One region of the Solibacillus sp. FSL W7-1324 genome, then DNA from elsewhere that is predicted to be linked to it. Evidence: riboswitches for the same ligand, from Rfam matches in the RefSeq annotation. Region 1 holds a riboswitch; each other region holds the start of a gene.
What was found. A riboswitch is a leader RNA that binds a small molecule or an ion and turns the genes downstream of it on or off. The one in region 1 is predicted to bind S-adenosylmethionine.
Positions count from the first base shown of each region.

Region 2: another riboswitch for S-adenosylmethionine. It lies ahead of MKY71_RS13760 (methionine ABC transporter ATP-binding protein); the one in region 1 lies ahead of MKY71_RS16620 (bifunctional homocysteine S-methyltransferase/methylenetetrahydrofolate reductase).
Region 3: another riboswitch for S-adenosylmethionine. It lies ahead of metK (methionine adenosyltransferase); the one in region 1 lies ahead of MKY71_RS16620 (bifunctional homocysteine S-methyltransferase/methylenetetrahydrofolate reductase).

Region 1 covers NZ_JBBOYH010000001.1:3,330,444-3,338,677, reverse strand. Annotated here, with positions in the region: gene MKY71_RS16650 (S-layer homology domain-containing protein) at 1-462, shown strand, start outside; gene MKY71_RS16645 (alpha/beta hydrolase) at 610-1,356, opposite strand; gene MKY71_RS16640 (LysR family transcriptional regulator) at 1,544-2,431, shown strand; gene MKY71_RS16635 (tetratricopeptide repeat protein) at 2,437-3,279, shown strand; gene MKY71_RS16630 (chemotaxis protein) at 3,423-3,914, shown strand; gene hemG (protoporphyrinogen oxidase) at 4,057-5,442, shown strand; SAM riboswitch class I at 5,530-5,627, shown strand; gene MKY71_RS16620 (bifunctional homocysteine S-methyltransferase/methylenetetrahydrofolate reductase) at 5,731-7,575, shown strand; gene metH (methionine synthase) at 7,568-8,234, shown strand, end outside.
Region 2 covers NZ_JBBOYH010000001.1:2,753,864-2,762,097, forward strand. Annotated here, with positions in the region: gene gltB (glutamate synthase large subunit) at 1-107, opposite strand, end outside; gene MKY71_RS13745 (LysR family transcriptional regulator) at 226-1,128, shown strand; gene MKY71_RS13750 (MetQ/NlpA family ABC transporter substrate-binding protein) at 1,219-2,025, opposite strand; gene MKY71_RS13755 (methionine ABC transporter permease) at 2,179-2,847, opposite strand; gene MKY71_RS13760 (methionine ABC transporter ATP-binding protein) at 2,840-3,868, opposite strand; SAM riboswitch class I at 4,014-4,116, opposite strand; gene MKY71_RS13765 (thioredoxin family protein) at 4,178-4,480, opposite strand; gene MKY71_RS13770 (toprim domain-containing protein) at 4,488-4,814, opposite strand; gene gcvH (glycine cleavage system protein GcvH) at 4,917-5,297, opposite strand; gene MKY71_RS13780 (arsenate reductase family protein) at 5,378-5,734, opposite strand; gene MKY71_RS13785 (acyl-CoA dehydrogenase family protein) at 6,046-7,830, opposite strand; gene MKY71_RS13790 (acetyl-CoA C-acetyltransferase) at 8,084-8,234, opposite strand, start outside.
Region 3 covers NZ_JBBOYH010000001.1:2,674,846-2,683,079, forward strand. Annotated here, with positions in the region: gene MKY71_RS13175 (alanine/glycine:cation symporter family protein) at 1-327, opposite strand, end outside; gene MKY71_RS13180 (alpha/beta hydrolase) at 456-1,259, opposite strand; gene MKY71_RS13185 (gamma carbonic anhydrase) at 1,513-2,025, shown strand; gene metK (methionine adenosyltransferase) at 2,135-3,331, opposite strand; SAM riboswitch class I at 3,598-3,713, opposite strand; gene pckA (phosphoenolpyruvate carboxykinase (ATP)) at 3,912-5,498, shown strand; gene MKY71_RS13200 (IS1182 family transposase) at 5,630-7,198, opposite strand; gene MKY71_RS13205 (alpha/beta hydrolase family protein) at 7,530-8,234, opposite strand, start outside.

The DNA of each region.
Region 1 (8,234 bases):
TATGAGGATGGTACATTCCAGCCAAATGCCAATATGACGCGTGCTCAAGCGATCTCTGTAATTTCAAGGGCTTTTGGATTAACTGCAAAAAACAAGGCCCCTTTTAAAGATATTAGTCATTATGCACCGCAAACTCAAAATGCAATTGCCGCTGCATATGAAGCTGGCTTGATTAAAGATAATAACGGGGATTTTAATCCTCAAGGTAAAATTACACGTTCACAGTTAGCATTGATTTTAATGCGACTTTCAACTGTTCAAACTGGGCAGCAATATATTCCTGCAAAACAGGCACCTTTCCATGATATTGCAAACTATAACGATGAAGCGCAGTTAGCAATTACTTTTTTATATGATACGGGCCTAGTCCAAGGAACAAGTGCTACAACGTTTTCACCTCAAGGCAATGTAACACGTGCTCAAGCGGCGAAAATTTTAGTGCTTGCAATAAATGAAAAATAAAAAACAAGCGTTAAATGGACGGGGATCCATTTAACGCTCGTTTTTTGCTGACGAGTAAACAAATGCAAACTCGTCTATATCATTGCAAAAACGGGGATTTTTGCAAGGGGACACAATGTTGTTTATAAGATGAAGCGGGTGTGAAAATTATTCTTTCCACTTTAACCCTTCAAAGAAACGATAAATTTCTTCAAACACTAATTCACGTTCTTTACCTAATGTTAATATATGTCCGGAATTAATGAAAGTTTTAACTGATTTAATTCGTGAATTAACTGAACTATAGATAAGGTCGGCACTCTCACAATAATATTCATCATCTTCCAAACCACGTAAAATGTGGACTGGTGTTTGAATAACATTTAGTTTTTCACTTGTTTCATTAATCATATTTTGTAAATAATTTAATGAAGGCATTTTTACAAGTTCAGCTATTTTATTTCGGCTATCCACTGTTTCGTCATAAGTGCCTGATAACTTTTTATAGTTAATAGCATAGTCAATAATTCGATTTTGTAAACTATCTGTTGATTTTGCAGTTGCTGGAGCAGACATTGTAACAATCGCTTTTGTCGGACGTTCCTCACCAAGCTTTAAAGAGAAAATGCCGCCAAGAGAAACACCTGCTACTGCAATTTCATCATAACCACGATTACGCAATTCATCGTAGCCTTCTATAACACTGTCCCACCATTCTGCGGGTTGTGATTGAATTAATAAATCTGGGCCACCACCATGGCCTTTATATAATGGTGCATGTACTGTATAGTTACGATCCGCTAAATACTTTCCTAAACGTTTTACATCATTTGTATTTCCGGTAAAGCCATGCAGTAATAAAACAGCACGTTTTCCGGATTCAATTGTAAAAGGTTTCGGTGCGATGAGTTTCATTGTCAATTAGACCCCTTTTTTTTATGTCAATTTTATAAAACTTCAAAAAAATGCTTGAAATCTTAAAATAATTTTGTTATGAAAAGCTGTTGCTATCGATTATTATAAAGGTATTAATATATAAGTACAATTTATTATTTTTATTATTTCGATGCAAAAAAGTTATGAATGATGTGAGGTGTGAAAAATGGAGATTGAACAGCTTCAATATTTCAAAACCGTTGCTACAATGCAACATATGACCCGTGCGGCAGAAGTTTTGGCGATTTCCCAACCGGCGTTAAGTAAGTCGATTGCGAACATCGAACAGAATTTAGGAGTACCGCTTTTTAACCGTGAAGGAAGATCTATTTATCTGAATCGTTTTGGCGAGCTTTTCTTACAAAGTGTCAATGTCATTTTGGATGAATACGATCGGATTAAAGAAGAATTTGAAGATATTATTAAACCTGGTTCGGGAGAAGTGTCCTTTGGTTTTATTCATACACTTGGCATGGAAATTGTGCCGGAACTGATTGCTTCAACAAGTGAGGCATTTCCGAATATGCAATTTTCTTTAACACAGGCGACATCGTTAAGCTTATTAAAGCGCCTTGAAGAAGGTGCCATCGACCTGTGCCTATCCCAAAAAATCGAATCAAAAGTAATTGAAATAGAGACAGAAGAATTATTTGAGGAAGAGCTGTTTGTCATTGTCCCGACAACTCATCCATTGGCTAAGCAAGATGCCGTTAAATTTGAGGAAGTAAAAAATGAACCATTTATCGCAATTAAAAAAGGAAATTCACTTCGTCAATTAGTGGATGAACTTTTTTTAGAGCGGGGGATTACTCTAAATACTACATTTGCCGCTGAAGAAATGCATACAGTAGCAGGGTTTGTCGGTGCAGGAATGGGTATATCCGTAATACCGAATATTAAAGGGCTTGACCATTATAAAGTAAAACGTTTGAAGCTAAATCCACCTTGCTATCGTTCCGTCTGTGTATCATGGGCGAAAAATCGTTATCTGCCTCCAGCAGTATCAGAGTTTAAACAATATTTACTGGATTATTTTCAGCAAAGAGAAGAGTGAATTAAATGGACCATAATCAATTTAAAGCCTTGCTTAAATTACATGAAATCGAGCATGAGGACAAGTGGCTGGAGCAATTTGACTCGGCAATGAAAGGGGACGGGCAGGCAATCGTTAATATTGCCATGTTATTTAAAGAATATGGACAATATGACGAAATGTACGACTTGTTAGATAAGGCGAGTGAACAGCAAAACAGAGAAGCTATGTATGAACTGGGGAATTGTTATTTTGAGGAGCTTGGCGAAAAAGGAAGCGAGCAGCAGGCGTTTTCACTCTATAAAAGAGCTGCACAGTTAGGTCACCCTGATGCAATGAATAATTTAGCAGATATGTATTTGAACGGTGAAGGAACTGCGGTAGACGAGCAACAGGCACTCAATTGGTTTAAGAAAGCGGCAGGATTAGGTGTCCCTGAAGCGATGTTTACCCTCGGAATGATGTATGAACAAGGATTGGGAACCGAATGTGATGAATCGCAGGCCTTTGCCTTTTATTCGCAAAGTGCCGAACAGCATGATGTCGAGGCGATGTATCGCATCGGTATGATCTATTTTTCAGGAGAACTTGGGCAACAGCAGGATTATGAAAAAGCGTTGGAATGGTTTTTAAAAGCGAGCGAACAGTTTCATGTCGATGCAACATACAATATCGCCTACTGTTATGAATACGGTTATGGAATTACTCAGGATAAAGAAAAGGCAATCCGTTACTATAAAAAAGCAAGTTTACTTGGAGACTTGGAAGCGACAAAAAAAGTTGTCAGCTACTATGAGATGACGGACGCAGTTGAAGCATCCAAGTGGCGGGAAAAGCTATTAGTTCTAAATAACGATATATATGAATAATAATATGATAGATACAGTAAAAGGTTCAATTTCCTGTCTCTCTGTCATAATTTAGACCCATTTCATGGAGAAAAATAGGTTTAAATTCCGTGAAAAATAGGAAATATATTATAAGGGGAAAGTATTAAGAAGGGGGAATTTTTATGTTTATGTTTGCAGTCCACCAATTCTCTTCTGAACACAATGAGGATAGTATTCAAAAACTACAACAAATGCTATTAGAACAGCGGGAGAATTTGACGACGCTATGTACAATCGTTGAATATTTAAAAAGTTATATCCAAACAGGACTAGATCATAAAGATGTTATTAAATACAAGCAAAAAATCCAAATGATGACGGATAAACAAGAAAAACGTTACAATCAAATTGATGAGCTTATCAATACTAATATTTTGGAATTGAAGAAGGGTAAAACAGCAGATAATACCGCACTTATTTATGGCAAGGAAGTTCGGAAAATTGAATCTGGTGTCCGTACTTTAAAACTGTTTGCGAGCGATGCAGTAAATATGTTAGATCTAAACAAACATTTAGAAAATCGCAGTATTGAACGTATCCGTTATTTTGATAAACGCTCTACATCTTTGGAGGCAGAAATTATTTCCCTAACAAAGCAACTATCTTATAAATAAACAAGAAGCCATCCTACCATATTTTTAGGTAGGGTGGCTTTTCTTATGAGGTTCTGAAAATTGTGATACCCAGCAGACCATATTTCGTATAAAAAAGTTTATACTTATTAAAGAGAAGCGAACGAAATAGGAGAGAGTGGATATGAAAACAGTAGTAGTTGTAGGTGGCGGAATTACCGGATTATGTACAATGCATTATTTGAAAAATAAAATGCATGAGCAAAATGTGGAAGCGCGGTTAATACTGATTGAAAAGAACACATATTTAGGCGGGAAAATTCATTCCGAAAAGGATAAAGGCTTTATTATGGAAACGGGGGCTGACTCAATTGTAGCTCGTCATCCAGGGGTTTTGGAACTTGTAAAGGAGCTTGATTTTGAATCAGAGCTTGTCTATAACGAAACAGGTATTTCCTACATTCATACGAATAATGAGCTTCATGCAATTCCGGCAGGCTCGACATTCGGCATTCCGATGAGTGTAGAATCACTTATGTCGAGTACGCTAATTTCTGAAGAAGGTAAAAAGAGAGCACTGCAAGACTTAGAAATACCGAACACTACATTTACAAAAGAAAGCTCTATCGGAACGTTTTTGGAGTACTTTTTAGGGGAAGAAATTGTCCGCAAACAAATTGCCCCTGTATTAGCAGGTGTTTATTCAGGAGATTTATATCAATTAAGCCTGGCATCCACTCTGCCTTATTTAGTGGATTATAAAAACAACTACGGGTCGATTATTAAAGGATTCGAAGCACATCGTGAGCAATTCGAAAAAGCTGCGAATAAGAAGTTTATTTCTTTCCGTTCAGGTTTATCGGCATTGATCGATCGTTTAGAGGAACAGCTGCCGGAAGTTGAATTCATGAAAAATACAGTAACAAAGCAAATCAATAAATTAGGCGAGCAATATGAAATCGTGCTGGAAGATGAAACGATTTTAGCGGATGTTGTTGTACTGGCCGTTCCGAATGAAACCGTACGTCATGTCATACAGGATGACTCACTGGAAGAACAGCTTAAAAAGTTCACGACAGCATCTGCTCTAACGATGTATGTTGGCTTTGATGTACCGGACGATATTTTACCGGCAGATGGCACAGGCTTTATCGTTTCGCATAATAGTGATTTAGTTTGCAATGCATCGACATGGACGAGCCGTAAATGGAAGCATACGTCGGCAGAAGGTAATTTACTCGTTCGCCTGTTTTATAAAAATATTAATCCGCGCTATGAAGAGTTGGCAGCCATGTCTGATGAAGAACTGACAAAAGTTGCGCTGGAAGATATACGACTTAGCTTAGGTGTTGAAGCGGAGCCGACAGTCGTCAATGTAACAAAGTGGATTGATCAAATGCCACGCTATGATTTGGCTCATAATGAAGCATTATCGAAAGTTGTGCAGCAGCTGGTGACAGATTACCCGAATGTTCTATTAGCGGGATGTGCCTATTTCGGAGTCGGAATCGGTGCCTGTATTTTAAACGGCAAAAAAACGGCTGAACAGATTATTAGTCGAATTATGTAAAGAAATACTTCATTCGGCTAAAGGGTATTGACGTAACTATTAGATAACGTTATGATTCATTTAATTATTTTAAAAATTCATATTATTTTCTTATCAAGAGAAGTCGAGGGACTGGCCCGATGAAACTTCAGCAACCAACATTAAGTCAGGTGCTAAATCCAGTGGCTAATGCCAGAAGATGAGAAGGGATTAAGTTGATAACTACTAAGCCTTCTTTTATTTAATGAAAGAAGGCTTTTTTTATATCGTTAATATACTGAAAATACTGTAAATGATGGAGTGAAGGCAATGGGTTTACTTGAAGAATTACAAACACGGGTTTTAACAGCAGACGGGGCAATCGGAACACTTCTTTATTCATATGGGTTGGATTATTGTCATGAAGAAATGAATATTGCACGTCCTGATATTATAGAGAAGATTCATAGCGAATATATTGCAGCTGGTGCAGATATTATCCAAACAAATACATATGGGGCAAACCGGATTAAGCTTGCACGTTATGGCTATGAAAATCGTGTCCTGGAATTTAATGAAGCCGCATTAAAAATCGCAAAGCGTGCTGCCTCTCTTGATGGGCAATACGTTCTGGCGACAATTGGCGGTATTCGCGGAATCCGAAAAAGTGATGCGACATTAGACGAAATTTTAGCTGCATTCCAAGAGCAGGCTGAAGTATTACTAGCTGGAGAACCGGACGGATTTTTACTTGAAACGTATTATGATTTTGAAGAACTATCCCATTGTGTCCATCTATTACGTTCAATGACCGATTTACCGATCATTGCCCAAGTCACAATGCAGGAACCGGGTGTTCTTCAAAATTTGATGTCTTTAAATGAAGCTTTTCATGATTTGGAAAGATTAGGTGCAGATATTGTTGGGAGCAACTGCCGATTAGGTCCTTTCCATACAATCCAGGCGTTTGAAGGAGTCAATTTACCGGAAAAGGCATTTTTATCGGCATACCCAAATGCATCATTACTGGATATTGAAGATGGTCGTGTTGTCTATGAGTCGGAAACCGATTATTTTGCACGTGCAGCTGTCGAACTCGTAAATCAGGGAGTCCGTTTAATTGGCGGTTGCTGCGGAACAACACCGAAGCATATTGCAGCAGTAAAAAAACGTTTGGCGAATATGGAGCCGGTTGATACAAAAGAAGCCAAACCTGGGCAAACGCAATTTGTCCGTATTCCGGAGCCGCGTAAGCAAGAGCCGCTCCACGAAAAAGCAAAACGTGAACGCTCTGTTATTGTGGAACTTGATACACCGCGTCATCTGGAAATTGACGGGTTTGTCGAAGGGGCAAAACAGCTGGCAAAAGCGGGCGCAGACGTCATTATGATGGCGGATAACTCACTTGCTTCACCGCGAATTAGTAATATCGCGATGGCCGCTATTTTGAAAGAGCATGGGATTCGCTCATTGCCGCATTTAACATGCCGTGACCGCAACTTAATTGGGCTTCAGTCACATTTGATGGGGCTGGATGCGCTGGAACTTCACGATATTCTTGTCATTACAGGGGACCCGACAAAAGTGGGAGATTTCCCGGGTGCGACAAGCGTCTATGATGTTTCATCAATGGAGCTTATTTCCTTAATTAAGCAGTTAAATAAGGGTGGTTCTTTTACAGGGAAATCGTTACGAAAACAGGCGAACTTCTCTGTGGCCGCTGCCTTTAATCCGAATGTCCGTGTTTTGGACCGTGCTGTTGCCCGTTTAGAGAAGAAAATCGAGCATGGTGCAGATTACTTTATTTCGCAGCCGGTCTATACGAAAGAGAAAATCGTCGAAATCTATGAGGCGACTAAACATTTGGAAACACCAATCTATATCGGAATTATGCCGTTGACGTCATCGCGCAGCGCGGAATTTTTACATCATGAAGTACCAGGAATTAAGTTATCAGATGAAGTACTTGCGCGTATGGCTGCTTGCGGGGATGACAAGGAAGCAGCGACAGCAGAAGGAATCGCGATTGCGAAAGAGCTACTCGATACGGCTTGCAAATACTTTAACGGGATTTATTTAATTACACCGTTTTTACGCTATGATATGACGCTTGAATTAATGGACTATGTAAAACAATATGATGCGGAAAGTAAAGGAGTTCAGTCGAATGTATAATCACCCAATTCATGAGCAATTACAAAAAAGAATACTTATCATCGATGGTGCCATGGGGACGATGCTTCAGGCAGAAAACCTAACATATGAAGATTTTGGCGGAGAAGATTTAGACGGTTGTAACGAAAACCTCGTGCTGACAAGACCGGATGTATTGGGCAAAATCCACCGTGAATATTTAGCTGCAGGCGCTGATATTATTTGTACAAATACATTTGGCGGAACACCGCTCGTATTGGATGAATATGACTTAGGTGACAAGGCGGTTGAAATTAATAAGCGGGCGGTTGAGATTGCACTGGAAGCGGCGAAAGAGTTTTCGACACCGGAATGGCCACGCTTTGTTGCAGGTGCAATCGGACCAACGACAAAAACATTGTCGGTAACAGGCGGTATTACATTTGAAGAGCTGGAAGAAAACTTTTATATACAGGCGAAAGCGTTAATCGAAGCTGGGGCGGATTTAATCTTAATGGAAACTTCCCAGGATATGCTGAATGTAAAAGCAGGAACAATTGCGATTCACCGCGCATTTGAAGAGCTTGGCAAAGAGCTGCCTGTCATGATTTCCGGAACAATTGAGCCGATGGGAACAACGCTTGCCGGTCAATCAATCGAAGCATTTTATATTTCGATCGAGCACATTAAACCTTTGTCTG
Region 2 (8,234 bases), 580 kb from region 1:
TGTGAAGGTATTCCTTTTATATTTGCATACATGCCGATACCGCATGCGTCATGTTCAAATTCAGGATTATATAACCCTTGTGCTTCTGGTAACTGATGAAAACTCATATTCATTCCCCCTCATTCTTTCAATCCCTTATTTACATTTTAAAGTTTTCGAAATAATATAAACAATATATAGTTTGGATATAAACAATCTACTTTTTAGATGAATGGGGTGGGAATTGTGGAATTAAGACAGTTACGTTACTTTGTAGAGGTGGCAGAACGGGAGCATATTTCTGAAGCAGCGGAGCATTTACACGTTGCCCAGTCTGCAATCAGCAGACAAATTGCCAACTTGGAAGAAGAACTCGGCACACCGCTTTTTGAACGAATTGGGCGTAACGTAAAGTTGACACCGGTCGGGAAGATTTTTTTGGAACATTGTATTACCGCACTCAAGGGAATTGATTTTGCTGCAAAGCAGGTGGAAGAATATCTGGATCCGGCAAAAGGGACAATTAAAATAGGTTTCCCTACAAGTTTGGCAAGCTATGTATTGCCGACCGTCATTTCCGCGTTTAAAAAAGAATACCCGGACATTTCTTTCCATTTACGACAGGGCTCCTATAAGTATTTGATTGATGCGGTTAAAAATCGCGAGCTGAATTTAGCTTTGCTTGGGCCATTACCACCAAAAGACGAAGCAATAAATACGACTGTACTGTTCAGTGAAAACATCCATGCTTTGTTGCCTGCAACACATCCACTAGCAAAAAAAGAGTCGATTAACCTTGTCGATTTGCGTCATGACCAGTTTGTACTTTTTCCGGAAGGTTATATTTTAAATAAAGTGGCTGTTGATGCATGCCGCTCTGTTGGTTTTATACCGAATATTACTACCGAGGGAGAAGATATGGATGCATTAAAAGGGCTTGTAGCGGCAGGTATCGGTGTGACACTTTTACCGGAAAGTTCACTCTACGATTCAACACCGCGCATGACCGTCAAAGTGCCGATCGCCATTCCTAATATAAGACGCACAGTCGGCATCATTGCACCGACATCAAGAGATCTTGCCCCATCCGAAGAAGTATTCGTCAAATTTATATCTAATTTTTATTCTCGATTAACAAGGTTCCAATAATAGACGTGGACAGAAATAAAGTACTGACGCACAGTAAAAAAACCCATTTTCTCCAGTATATTTAAGAGAGAAAATGGGTTTTTGATTATTTTATTCGCCTGAGACTGGTACTACAGAGCCGCCCCACTCTTCAACGATAAAGTCTTGAACTTCTTTTGAGCGTAATGCTTCTACTAATGCTTTAATTTCTTTTGAATCTTCATCGCCAGATTTAACTGCAATAATGTTTACATATGGTGATTCACTAGACTCGATTGCGATTGAATCTTCCAATGGGTTGATGCCGTTATCGATTGCGAAGTTTGAGTTGATCAATACCGCGTCACCTTCTTCATTTTCGTACATTTGCACTAATAATTCAGCTGCTGTGTCTGCATCGAACACAAAGTTTTTCGGATTTTCAACAATGTCTTTTGTTTCCGCTTTTGTTTTATCGATTCCTTCAGCTAACTTGATTAATCCCTCTGCTTCAAGTAATGAAAGCATACGTCCGTGGTCTGCTACTGAGTTGGAAAGTAAAATTGTTGCACCTTCAGGAAGTTCTTCTAAAGATGAATATTTTTTAGAGTAAACACCGATTGGCTCGATGTGAATACCGCCAGCATTTGCAAAGTCATAATCGAAATCCGCTTTTTGTGCTTCGAAGTATGGAATGTGCTGGAAGTAGTTTGCATCTAAATCACCGTTATTTAAATCCTGGTTTGGTAATACGTAATCTGTATAAGGTTCGATTTCCAGCTCGATACCTTGTTCCTCTAAAATTGGTTTAACTTTTTCAAGAATTACTGCGTGTGGTGTATTTGATGCACCAACTACTAATTTTTCATCTTCGCCGCCACATGCTGCTAAAGCTAGTACTGAAGCTCCTAAAATAACGCTTGATAATAATTTCTTCATCTGTTTTACCTACCCTTTTTTTAGTTTGTTCAGTTTATCGAAACCTTTTTTATATTCTGATTATTTTTCTGATGGACGCGCACTTTTTAAAAGTTTGCGTCCATATTGTTTCGATGCACCAATATTTATAATTACGGCCTAAAAAGCCACTAACTATCGTTTGTCCACTCTTGCTGTAATGAAGTCCCCAATATACTGGATAATAAATACGACAACTAAAATTAAAACAGTTGCCATTAATGTCACATCTGTTCGGTTACGCTGGAAACCGTCAAGGAATGCCAGGTTCCCTAAACCACCCGCACCGATAATGCCGGCCATTGCTGTATATCCTACTAAAGCGACAGCTGTAACCGTAATACCTGAAATTAATGCCGGTAAACTTTCCGGAATCAATACTTTCCAAATAATCGTAGAAGTTTTCGCTCCCATTGAGCGGGCTGCTTCAATAACACCCTTATCAATTTCTCGTAACGCTATTAATACCATGCGTGCATAAAACGGTGCTGCACCGATAATTAGCGCAGGTAATGCTGCATTGGCGCCACGGATTGTTCCAAGTAAAAACTTTGTGAACGGAATTAATAAAATGATTAAGACGATAAATGGAATCGACCGGAAAATATTTACGAGTGATCCTGTTAAAAAGTGCACAATTTTATTAGCCCATAATTGATTGTCGCTCGTTAAAAATAGGACAATCCCAATCAGAATGCCGAGTATAAATGTAATGACTGTCGCAACAGCTGTCATATAAATGGTTTCATATGTTGCGTCGAGCATTTTACCCCAGTCGACGTTCGGAAATAATTGATTAAACATGCTCAATCACCTCCGTTTGAATTTCTTGCTTCGCTAAAAAGCTCAGTGCTTCCGCGACTGCATTTGGTTCGCCATTGATATGAATAAACAATGTACCAAACGAACCGCCCGTTGTATTCGAGATTTTACCATGCACAATATTTACAACTACGTCAAACTGCTTGATCATTTGCGAGATGACAGGCTGTTCTGTCGTAGCACCGGCAAATATTAATTTGGCGATTTTGCCTCCTGGATAGTTGGCAAAAATTTGTTCCAGTGATGCTTGTGTTTCCGGTGTTTCACCAGAAGCCTGTGATACGAAGTTTTTCGTAATGGGTGCTTGAGGATGCTGGAACACTTGCAATACATCGCCCTGTTCCACTACTTTTCCGGCTTCCATCACCGCTACTCTGTTACAGATTTTGCGGATAACATGCATTTCATGTGTAATGAGTACAATTGTAAGTCCGATGTTTTTATTAATATCGAGCAGTAGTTCCAAAATCGAATCCGTTGTTTCCGGATCAAGCGCTGATGTCGCTTCATCACATAAAAGCACTTCCGGATTGTTTGCCAACGCTCGGGCAATGCCGACACGCTGCTTTTGCCCTCCTGACAATTGAGAAGGATACGCTTTCCCTCTTCCTTTTAAACCAACGAGTTCAATCAGCTCTTCTACTCGCTTTTCACGATCAGCTTTTGAAACACCCGCAATTTCAAGTGGAAATGCGATGTTTTCTTCAACGGTACGTGACCAAAGCAGGTTGAAATGCTGGAATATCATACTGATTTTTTGGCGTGCTTCTCGTAATTTTGCCCCGGAAGCTTTCGCGATATCCTGGCCACCTACAACAACAGAACCTGTTGTCGGCTTTTCCAAACCGTTCAGCAGGCGGATCATTGTACTTTTACCGGCACCACTGTAGCCGATAATACCGTATATTTCTCCCTTGTTAATCGATAAGCTTACATTATCAACCGCTGTAAGTTTACCGTTTTTCGTGTTATACACTTTAGTAATATTTTGTATATCAATCATCGGTTGTACTCCTTCTAAATTGAAATAACCTTCCTGCTATTTCAAAATCATGTTCATTTTTCATCCAAAACATCCGTTGAATGAAAAAAACCTTTCTACCATGACAAGTAGAAAGGTTTCACATACATTTATACGGTAAACCGTTCTCTCATCTTTCAAAGTTTAAACTTTGTGTGAATTGGCACCTTTGCGTAAACGCTGGTTGCCGGGCTTCATAGGGCACTTCCCTCCACCTCTCTTTATAAGAGTAACATTATTAAGTTTTATTATTATGAATGTTACTTTATCACGATAAAGAGACTTCGTCAATTACTTTTTTAATATTTCATACAGAAACGGTACGGATTTAAATGCGTAAATTTTATTCGTTAGTTCTCCCTTGTCTGAAACGATTAAACAAGGTACACTTTCAATTTTCAATTCATATGGTAAATCTCCCAAATAATTGATATTTGCCATACCAAGCGGGAGATCTGGGAGTAATTTCTCAATTACATCCAACATTTTTTCCGATACTTCACATGTGCCGCACATCGGCGTATATAAGAAAAACGCTGTCTGATCATGCTGTTGTACGTTCTGTTCCCACTGCTGTTTCGTCCATTGTTCCATTATACTGTCATCCTTCGTTTACTATAAATTTTGCTTGTAGTAACATATCCCTTAAGATTTTAGTAGGTGTTTTTTCTACTTCCACATATTCGTGAGGTATGATAAGCTGTGTCGCTTCAGGATATGCACGGTTCATCAGTTTACGTAACTTTTCACCGTTTTTATCTGCATCAAACATAGTCGTAATTTCATCTTGCTCATATTCATCCAATAAATCAATCAAATTGACTTCACTTATTGTGCCATTCGTGCAAAGTATCGTCACGTCTTCCGCTAATATCGGAAGTATTCTCAGTTTATCGGCACGTCCTTCAACAACGATGCATTTTCCCATAGTACACGCTTCCTTTCATCCATCACCTTTATATATAGAATAACAAAAAAACACTAAAACCTTTAATTAGAAGGCTTTAGTGTTTGGTCTTATTGTTTAATCTTATTGTTCGATTAATGCAGTGTAAGCGTCTGCGTCTAATAATTCTTCAACTTCTGCTTCACTTGTTAACTCAACAGTAACCATCCATGCATTACCGTATGGTGATTCATTTACATATTCAGGATTGTCCAGTAATTCTTCGTTGATTGCAACAACTTTACCAGAAAGTGGTGCATATAGTTCAGAAACTGTTTTTACAGATTCTACACTACCGAAAGGCTGATCCTTTGAAATTTCATCGCCTACTTCAGGTAACTCTACGAATACGATATCGCCTAATTCAGATTGTGCGAAATCCGTAATACCGATTGTCGCTTTACCGTCTTCAATTTTTACCCACTCATGCTCTTTTGAATAACGTAATTCTTTTGGTGTGCTCATTTGAAAACCTCCATGTTATATGTAGTACATTCAAGTTCATTTTGCCATATTTCGTTCGGAAATACAATGTGAATAACTGTTTATTTCCAAGTTTCTAAGAAGTCAGACTCCTTAAATCCTAAAGTTAATTTTTTTCCATCTGTAACGATCGGTCGCTTAATTAACATACCGTCCGATGCTAATAGCTCTAATTGCTCATCTTCGGACATTGTCGGTAGTTTATCTTTTAGGCCTAACTCACGATATTTCATGCCTGAAGTATTAAAGAATTTCTTCAACGGTACACCGCTTGCTTCGTAAATGGCTTTAAGTTCTTCTTTCGATGGTGTCTGTTCTACAATATGAATATTTTCATAGTCCACACCTTGCTCATCTAGCCATTTTTGCGCTTTTTTACAAGTTGTACATTTTGGATATTGGATGAATTTTACTGTCATGTAAGTACTCCTTTTTGCCCTGGATTTTCCTATATTGTAACGGATATAGAAGGACAAATCAAAAATGTGTTCGCATGATCGGAGCGGTTTTTATTAGAAGATGTATGAAAATATTAGAACATGCCGGACTTATATTAGAAGAACGGTTTCACTTATTTGAACCTTTGCGTGACATATTAGAAAATATAGTACTTATATTAGAAGTTCCAAGATATATTAGAATTTCTGAAATTATATTGGAACATTTTACGATTTGTTAGAAAACGACAGAAAAATCGGGTGCACTTTCATGCACCCGATGACAGTCTTTATTAAACTACATACTTTTCTGCTTCGATTAGTTTCGCTGCAGCTTCACGTTTTTTCGGAATTAAGTTGTAAGGGTTGTTGCGCGTTAATTTACGTAATGCTGATAAAATCATACGTGCATCGTCACCTTCAACTGAAGCGATTAATGTTTCTTTTGCTTCTTTTTCGATTTCTGCGAATGCTTCCTGACAGAAAATTTGAGTGTAAAGAATTTTTTGTGCTGCTTTTTCTTCACCGTCACGCTCGATAGCTTTTTGTGTACGGATTACTGCAGATTCCATTGCGTATAATTGGTTTGCAATGTTCGCGATGTTCACTAACAATTCTTGCTCTGCATCCAGTTTTGCACCGTAGCGTTGTGCTGCTGCACCTGCTGCAAGTACTGCGATCTTCTTAGCATTTTTCACTAAGTATTTCTCTTGCTCTAATGCACCTTGACCGATTTCTTCAGGCATAAGCATTAATAGTTCGTTTTGAAGTTCTTGTGCTACTTGTAATAGTGGTAACTCACCTTTTAATGCTTTTTTCATGAATGTGCCTGGTACGATCATACGGTTAATTTCGTTTGTACCTTCAAAAATACGGTTAATACGAGAGTCGCGGTAAATGCGTTCTACTTCGTACTCAGCCATAAAGCCGTAACCACCGTGTAACTGAACCGCTTCATCCGCTACGAAATCCAATGTTTCAGAACCGAATACTTTTGCGATTGAGCACTCAATTGCATATTCAGCGATTGCTGCTGCAATTGATTTGCCGTCTTTTTGCTCTTCATCAGATAACTGGCTTAAACGGTCTTCGAAGTAACCAACTGTACGGTAGTTTAACGATTCAGATGCATAAATGTGAGAAGCCATTGATGCGATCTTTTCTTTTGTTAAGTTGAAGTCCGATAATTTTGTTTTGAATTGTTGGCGTTGGTTTGTATAAGCAACTGCTAATTCAAATGCACGTTTAGATGCACCTACCGTACCTACTCCTAATTTATAACGTCCGATATTTAAAATGTTGAACGCGATAATATGACCGCGGCCTACTTCACCTAGTAAGTTTTCTACAGGTACTTCTGCGTCTTCCAAAATTAATGTACGAGTTGAAGATGATTTAATCCCCATTTTCTTCTCTTCAGGACCTACAGAAACACCTGGGAATGAACGCTCAACGATGAATGCTGTAAATTTATCGCCATCGATTTTCGCGTATACAACGAATACATCTGCAAAGCCTGCATTTGTAATCCATTGTTTTTCACCATTTAATACGTAATGTGTTCCTGCTTCATTTAACTTAGCAGTTGTTTTAGCACCTAATGCATCCGAACCTGAACCTGGCTCTGTTAATGCATATGCTGCGATTAAAGCACCTGAAGCCAACTTCGGTAGGTACTTCGTTTTTTGCTCATGGTTACCGAATAATACGATTGGTAATGAACCGATCCCAACATGGGCACCGTGCGTAATTGAGAAACCGCCAGCCGGTGACATTTTTTCTGCGATTAATGCAGAAGAAATTTTGTCTAAGCCTAAGCCTTCGTATTCTTCAGGAACGTCAGCTGCTAGTAAACCTAAATCTCCTGCTGTTTTTAATAGACGTACAGAGTGATCGAACTCATGGTGCTCTAAGTTTTCAACTACTGGTAATACTTCGTTCGTTACGTATTCCTGTGTTGTTTGAGCAATCATTTTTTGCTCGTCTGTGAAATCTTCCGGTGTAATTACTCGGTTAATATCCACGTCCTCGATTAAAAAGCCGCCACCCTTAATAATGCTGTTTGTTGTTTGTGCCATTATAAATTCCTCCCTAGTTTCCTTTGTGATTGTTTATTGTGTTGTTTTCCGTTTCGGTTACGCTTTCCGCGGGCACGAGGCCAACAGGATGTTGGTCACAAAAGCGTTGCCACAGGACGTGGCGCCCTTAGCTTTTGTTCCTAGTCTCAGGCGTCGTGCTTTTCCCGCTGGAAGCTCGCTTGTAGCGAAAGGCACAGCCGTCAGCTACACTCGAACCTTCACTACAAACAACACTTATTATTTCCCCAGACAATTAAAGAACTTCAAATACCCCTGCTGCGCCCATTCCGCCGCCGATACACATTGTTACGACACCGTATTTACCGCCGCGGCGTTTTAATTCATTGATCAGCTTTACTGTTAAAATCGCACCTGTTGCACCAAGTGGGTGACCTAATGCGATT
Region 3 (8,234 bases), 660 kb from region 1:
ATAAGCAGTTGATGCACCGATAAATGCTGTAACCCACATCCAGAACACTGCACCCGGTCCACCGAATGCAATTGCAGTTGCGGTACCGACAATATTACCTGTACCGACACGCCCCGACAATGCAATCGATAATGCCTGGAATGACGAAACACCTGCTTCTGATTTTTTCCCTGAGAACATTAACTTGAACATGTCTCCAATTAGCCTGACCTGGGCGAATTTTGTAAGGATAGAGAAAAACAAACCAACGATTAAAATACCATAAATCATTACCGGGCCCCATAAAATATTATTGGCCCACCCTACAAAATCATTCAAAAAATCCATATTATACCCCCTTGTTGAAATAATGTATTAATTCGAAATTTAGTATATTACAAATATTCGAAAATTTCGATATATTTTTTTATTTTTAAAAAAAAACCTAACAAATTGCAAGTTTGTTAGGTTCTTCACTATTCAATAATATAGCCCAAATCTCTTAAAACATTGTTAATATAATCAATCGTAAATTTAAAGACATCTTCCCGCTCTAATTCAAAATACAGGCTATGAAGACAGCCTTTCCACTGCTTGTAATGAAACTCTGAAAGCGAATGCTCGGTAATCCATTTCTTTGATGTACTGATGTCTGTTACTCTATCATTTTCACCTGTCATTAATAATACAGGGATATCCGGAAACTTCAATTCGGGATTACGGATTGTCCGAGTCATCTGCTGCCAGTCCCGATACCATTTAACCGTCACCATGCTCGTTAACGGTAATTGTTCTTTCAATTCCATTAACACATCTGTATTCCGTGTAAGATGATGAGGCTCCAATTCATGTTTCAGCTTAACATTGGATGTAATAGCGCTGAAGCTTGATAAAGCATTCGACAATTTTCCAGGTGCCAGCTTTAAATTAAACCAAGGGGATGTTAATACAACACCCGCACATTCTATTTTATTGTTCTGAAGCACATACGTAGCGATTGCAGCTCCTAGCCCATTTCCGACGATAAAAAGCGGTAAATTATATTCCAGTGCCACTTTCAATAACACCTTTGTATACTTGTAATATTCTTTAAAATCCTCATCATGATACTTTGTATACTTTCCTTGTTCACCATGTCCCGGCAAATCTCCCATTACAACATGAAAGTGGGAACTGCGGAACTTTTCGATTAACCATGCGTACCACCGATGATGTTCATATGCGCTATGAAGAATAACGACTACGGCTTTTGGTTGTTGCTCTGTTTCCCATTTCCACATGGCCATACTCCTTACATATAAATTATTTTACTGTCATAAATACGTGACCTTTAATAGAGGTCAGAGTTGTTAAACTGTATTAAAAAAATACGATGTTACACCTTCTTTAACACCGGCATCATTATATTACTTTTTATTTGTTTAATTATAATACATTCCTTTCTAAAAGAAATGTTAATTGAAAAATCTTCACGTTTTGTTACGATATCTATAGATTTATCTACAATTTTATAGAAGAAATGAGGAATTGAAAATGATTTACCCTTATAAGGATAAAGAACCGACGATCCACCCTTCCGCATTTATTGCCGACTATGCCACAGTTACCGGCGACGTAACAATCGGAGCCGAAACTTCAATCTGGTTTAACACGGTCATCCGCGGCGATGTCAATAAAACAATAATCGGAGAGCGTGTCAGCATACAGGATTTGAGCTGCCTTCACCAAAGCCCTGCTTATCCTCTCATTATTGAAGATGAAGTAACAATAGGTCATCAAGTTACATTACATAGCTGTACAATTAAGAAACGTGCTTTAGTTGGTATGGGTTCCATCATATTGGACGGTGCCGTTATTGGCGAAGGAGCATTTATCGGTGCCGGCAGTCTTGTTCCGCCGGGAAAAGTGATTCCTCCTAATTGTTTGGCGATGGGTCGTCCAGCAAAAGTCGTACGTGAAGTAACGGCAGAAGACCGCGCTGATATGGACCGGATTATTTCCGAATATGTGGCGAAGGGTCAATACTATAAATCACTTCAGAAATAATTTTACACTCATATATTATTTTTCGGAATCTCTACCTATTATATAGGAAATTTAAAAGAAATTATAAAAAAGGAGCACTCCACCTAACTGGATGCTCCTTTATATTTTATTAAATTCCTGCTTTTGCTTTCAGTTCAGCTGCTTTATCCGTATTTTCCCATGGTACATTTAAATCTGTACGACCGAAATGTCCGTAAGCTGCTGTTTGCTTATAGATCGGGCGACGTAAATCAAGCATTTTAATAATGCCTGCAGGACGTAAATCAAATAGCTCACGAACCCAGTTTACGATTTCTGATTCCGCCACTTTACCTGTACCGAATGTATCAACTGCGATTGACACTGGTTGTGCAACACCGATTGCATACGCCAATTGTACTTCAGCACGGTCAGCTAAGCCAGCCGCTACAATGTTTTTAGCAACATAGCGTGCTGCATATGCTGCAGAACGGTCAACTTTTGTTGCATCCTTACCTGAGAATGCACCGCCGCCGTGACGTGCATAACCGCCGTAAGTATCCACAATAATTTTACGACCTGTAAGACCTGCATCGCCTTTAGGTCCGCCGATTACGAAGCGACCTGTCGGGTTGATGAAGTATTTTGTAGCTTCATCCAATAAATGTGCAGGAACTACCGGTTTAATCACGTGTTCTTTAATGTCTGTTTGGATTTGTTCCAATGTTGCTTCTTCATCATGCTGTGTTGAAATAACGATCGTATCCACACGAACAGGTTCATTGTTTTCATCATATTCGATTGTCACTTGTGTTTTACCATCCGGACGTAAATATTCTAATTCCCCTGATTTACGCACTTCTGTTAAACGACGCGCTAATTTGTGAGCTAAAGAAATAGGCATCGGCATAAGTTCCGGTGTTTCGTTACATGCATAACCGAACATTAAACCTTGGTCACCTGCACCAATTGCTTCAAGTTCATCTTCCGTCATTGAACCTTCACGTGCTTCCAATGCCTGATCAACACCTTGTGCAATGTCAGGTGATTGCTCTCCTACTGCTACTAATACTGCAAGATTTTCAGCATCAAAGCCGTACTTACCGCGTGTATAGCCGATTTCTGCCACTGTATCGCGGATAATACCCTTCATATCTACATAAGTAGACGTTGTAATTTCACCAGATACTAATACTAAGCCTGTTGTTACCGTAGTTTCACAAGCTACACGTGCATTTGGATCTGCAGCTAAAATAGCGTCTAAAATGGCATCCGAAATTTGATCACAAATTTTGTCCGGATGTCCTTCCGTTACACTTTCTGATGTAAACAGTCGACGATTTGTCATGTCATTTCCTCCTAAATCACTTTGGCAATTGTTTTTTATTGATACGGTACTCATTACCCATGTCCGTTATATTAGAGCACTTACGCATATGCGTATCCGGCCTTTTTAACGTCAAGCTATATTTGCTTTAACACGAGGGTCTGAAAGGCTGTAACTATATAATTTTCGCTCAGTACGAAATTGTAAAACAGAATAAAAAAAATCCTTTCGCTCATAGCCGTGTTCATCACACGTGAGGAAAGGATATTACGTTTCGTTACCTTTCACTCTTATCGTTCAAGGGAAATTTTGCCCTTGCATCAGGTTGGCACCAACACGTATAAAATATACGCAGGTTGCCGGGTTTCATAGGGCCTGCCCCTCCACCAGCTCGGGATAAGAGTATCCGTTCAATAAAACATTTTACGCAAAAAATCAATGACTGTCAACAAATTTTGACTTTTTTCGATATGTCAAAATTTACGAAAAAATAATTTGCAATTAGTATAGATTATTTCACTTAATGTGTTATACTATTTTTGAATTAGGAATCAACTCCCCTCTATAAGGGAATACTATAAAAAAGGATGGTATTTAATAGATGAATTCGGTAGAAATTGCTAACGAGCTGAAAGAACTTTTAAACGGGGAAAACATCAAAACTCAATTATCTGTTCCACAATTGATTGAAAAAGCGACATCACGCGGAGAAGCAACGCTAACTGTTGAGGGTGCTTTACGCGCTGAAACAGGCAAATATACTGGCCGCTCTCCTAAAGATAAATATATAGTAGAAGAAGAAATCTCAAAAGACAAAATCGATTGGGGTAAAGTCAACCGTCCGATCTCAGCAGAAGTATTTGATAAACTTTATGTAAAAGTTTTAAATTACTTAAAAGAACGCGACGAGTTATATGTATTCAACGGTTTTGCCGGTGCAGACAAAGATTCTCAATTATCTATTAAAGTAATTAATGAATATGCTTGGCATAACCTATTCTGTCATCAATTATTCATCCGCCCAACAGCAGACGAATTGGCTAAACACGTTGCCGAGTTTACAATCGTATCTGCGCCAAACTTCAAAGCAGATCCGGAAGTAGACGGTACTGGATCGGAAACATTTATTATAACATCTATCGAAAAGAAAATCATCTTAATCGGCGGAACTGAGTACGCAGGTGAAATGAAGAAGTCAATCTTCGGTATTATGAACTACTTATTACCTGAACAAGGTATTTTCCCAATGCACTGCTCTGCCAACGTTGGCGAAGAAGGCGATGTAGCATTATTCTTCGGTTTATCTGGTACAGGGAAAACTACGTTATCAGCTGACAAAGACCGCAAATTAATCGGTGATGATGAGCACGGCTGGTCTGACAACGGTGTATTCAACATTGAAGGTGGTTGCTACGCAAAAACAATCAACCTATCTGCTGAAAATGAGCCGGAAATCTACAATGCGATCCGCTTTGGTTCAGTATTGGAAAACGTGGCAGTAGACCCTGAATCACGCGAATGCGACTATGCAGACGGTTCTTTAACAGAAAACACACGTGTTGCTTACCCAATCGACTTTATCGACAATATTGTATTGCCATCAGTAGCAGGTCATCCGAATACAATCGTCTTCTTAACAGCCGATGCATTCGGTGTATTACCTCCTATCTCTAAATTAACGAAAGAGCAGGCAATGTATCACTTCCTAAGCGGTTTCACTTCTAAACTTGCCGGAACAGAGCGCGGTGTAACAGAGCCGGAACCAGTATTCTCTACATGCTTCGGTTCTCCATTCCTACCGCTTGCCGCTACAGTTTATGCTGAGCAATTAGGTAAGAAAATTGATGAGCACGGTTCACAAGTATTCTTAGTAAACACTGGTTGGACTGGTGGCGAATACGGTGTAGGTAGCCGTATGAAGCTTTCATATACACGTAAAATGGTTCGCGCTGCAATCGAAGGGAAATTAAACAATGTTGACACTACAAAAGATGCTGTCTTCGGATTAAACATCCCTGTAGAAATTGAAGGTGTACCAACAAACGTATTAAATCCTCGTGATGCATGGGCAGACAAAGTGGCATACGACAAAAAAGCTTCTGAACTTGCTGAACTGTTCAAAAACAACTTCAAGAAATTCGAGAATGTTGAAGAAGAAATCATTCAAAAAGGCGGCCCATTAGTATAATTTACTAATCAGCTACGTTTATTCAATCAAAAGGGGTTGGGACAGAATTAGTTCCAGTTCACGCAAAAAGAGAAATTGCACAATGCAATTTCTCTTTTTTGCGTTTTATAAAGAAAATATTGGAAGAGGTGTTATCCTCTTACCGCATACTTCCTTAAATTTGTGGCCATTAATGCCAAACCTATTTCGTTAGTAACTTTCGATTTTCCACGAACAGAAAATCGACGGAAACACAAATTAGCCTTCAAGAATCCAAAAACTGGCTCCACGTCGATTTTACGTCGACGATAAATGGCAGCCGTTTTTTCTTCTGAAAGCTTCGCTCTTACTTCTTCTTTTTGTTTTTCCCATTTCTCATTAATCATGAGTCTACGATTTTTACCTTCTGCAGCTTTTGTACATTTTGTACGGAAAGGACACCCTGTACATTCCTCACATTCATAGATTTTAAATTCTCGTTGAAAACCCGATTTATCTGTACGAACAGAGTTATATTGGAATCGTAATCTCTTTTCATTTGGGCAAATGTAGACATCGTTTTCTTTCTCATACACCCAATTACTTGTCTTAAAAGGATCATTTTTATATTTTCGCTTCTGTTCGTTCAAGTATTGATTAAATGTAATGAGTGGAGTTCGTTTGCGTTTGTTAAGAATATCATGGTAATTCTGTTCACTGCCGTATCCGGCATCCGCTACAATATGTTTTGGTAACTCGAAATAATTTTCTTCAATTTGACTAAGAAATGGAATAAGTGTTTTCGTGTCTGTTGGATTTGGAAATACATCATAAGCGAGTGTGTATTGACCTTCAGTAGCGATTTGTACATTATACCCTGGCTTCAATTGGCCGTTTTGCATATAGTCATCTTTCATCCGCATAAATGTTGCTTCATGATCCGTCTTTGAATAACTGTTACGTGTGCCAAACACTTCAAAATCTTTTTGGTATTTCTGCTTTCTTATGATCCAATCATGTACTTGTTTGAGGATTTGCTTCGGTGTTTTTCGTTCGCTACGTAATCTTTTTCGCTCAATGACATCTTCAGAATGTTCTATTTTGCTTGTATAGTCGTCGACTACTTCTTCTAGGTGATGTGCTACTTGAGTTAACTCTTCTATCGATAACTGCTCATCACTTTCACGTTTGATTTCAGGAATAATTTGATGCTCCAATAACTCATCGTAAAGTTTATTTGATTTTTCTACGAGGTTGGTATGATGTTTTTCCACTGATTTTTTCCAAACAAATGTGAATTTATTGGCATTTGCCTCAATCTTTGTGCCATCGATAAAAATCGCTTCTTGATCGATGAGTTTTTCTTCAACTAGCTGACAGCGGAATTGTACAAAACATTGGCGAATGAGTTCCTTCATATTGGGATGTACACGAAAACGGTTAATAGTGCGATAACTTGGTTCATATCCTTGGGCAAGCCACATCATACGGATACTGTCTCTTGTCAGATCCTCTATTTTTCTTCCTGAAAAAGTGGATTGTGTGTAACCGCATAAAATCAGCTTTAGCATCATACGTGGATGATATGATGGACAACCAGTATGGTGAATAAAAGGAGCGAAAGCTTCGTTCGGAATGCTTTCGACCAAATGATGGATAGAAAAGGCAATATCATTTTTATGTAACTTTACTTCTAAATCTAGCGGTAATATAATTTGATTCATGTTATAATCTTTAAACATAGGGACACTTCTTTCGTTTGAAATTTGGTTGTAGGATACTTAAATTTTAACAGAGAATGTCCTTTTTTCATGCCTGAAATTATGCAGAGATTTACTTGATATAGAAGAAAAATTAGTTGTTCGGAGTGAAGGCGGCGACTCCCAGGGGACAAGCACGTGGGAGAGACTACAGGCTCGAGCCGTGCCCCCAGGAAAGCGTCCGCCGTAACGGAGAACAACGACTACATAGTAGACACATAATAATAAAGCCGTTCAAACTTTACTCATCGTAAATTTGAACGGCTTTTGATTTTGGGGCGGGTTTTGTCCCACCCCCTTTTTTGTTGTGTATTTATTGGCGTTTCATCCAGTCACACAAGTTTTTCACAGTATCACGGTTCAGGTTTGGGGGATAGTGATGCTTTAATCCGGATGAGTACCATGTCTCAACAGATTTCCCTTCCCTTTTTAAATACTGCTCCAATTTATAGGCATGCTCGATATCAACATGCTGATCTTCTGTACCATGAATAATGAGGACGGGAGTTTGAATTTTTTCGATTTCTAATAATGGGGTACGGTCATCATAGTTTTCCGGTACTTTATTTGGCGTACCGCCCACGATTCTTTTTAATCCGCGCCGCATATCCACACGCTCCCAATATGTTGCGGTCGCATCTGATACTCCTGCCCATGTTACGAGCGATTTAATATCATTACGTAAAATTGCTGTCCATAATACCATTAACCCGCCGCGGGAAAAACCATATAAATTCACTTTGTCCACCTGAATAAATTGCTTCAGTACTTCTATGCCGTTTACTGCATCATAACGGTCATCCCCGGCGAATTCGTCCTTTCCTTCCCCTCCGCGATTTCCGCGGTAATACGGGGCAAACACGACGAAGCCTTGCATCGCAAACTGGGCAATACGTGCAGGTCTGACCATGCCAATCGATTGAAGTCCCCCGCGCAAATATAAAAGCGCTTCATATGTACCAGAAGCTTTAGGACGCGCCAGTAATCCTTTTACACGCAATCCTTGTGACCAATACGT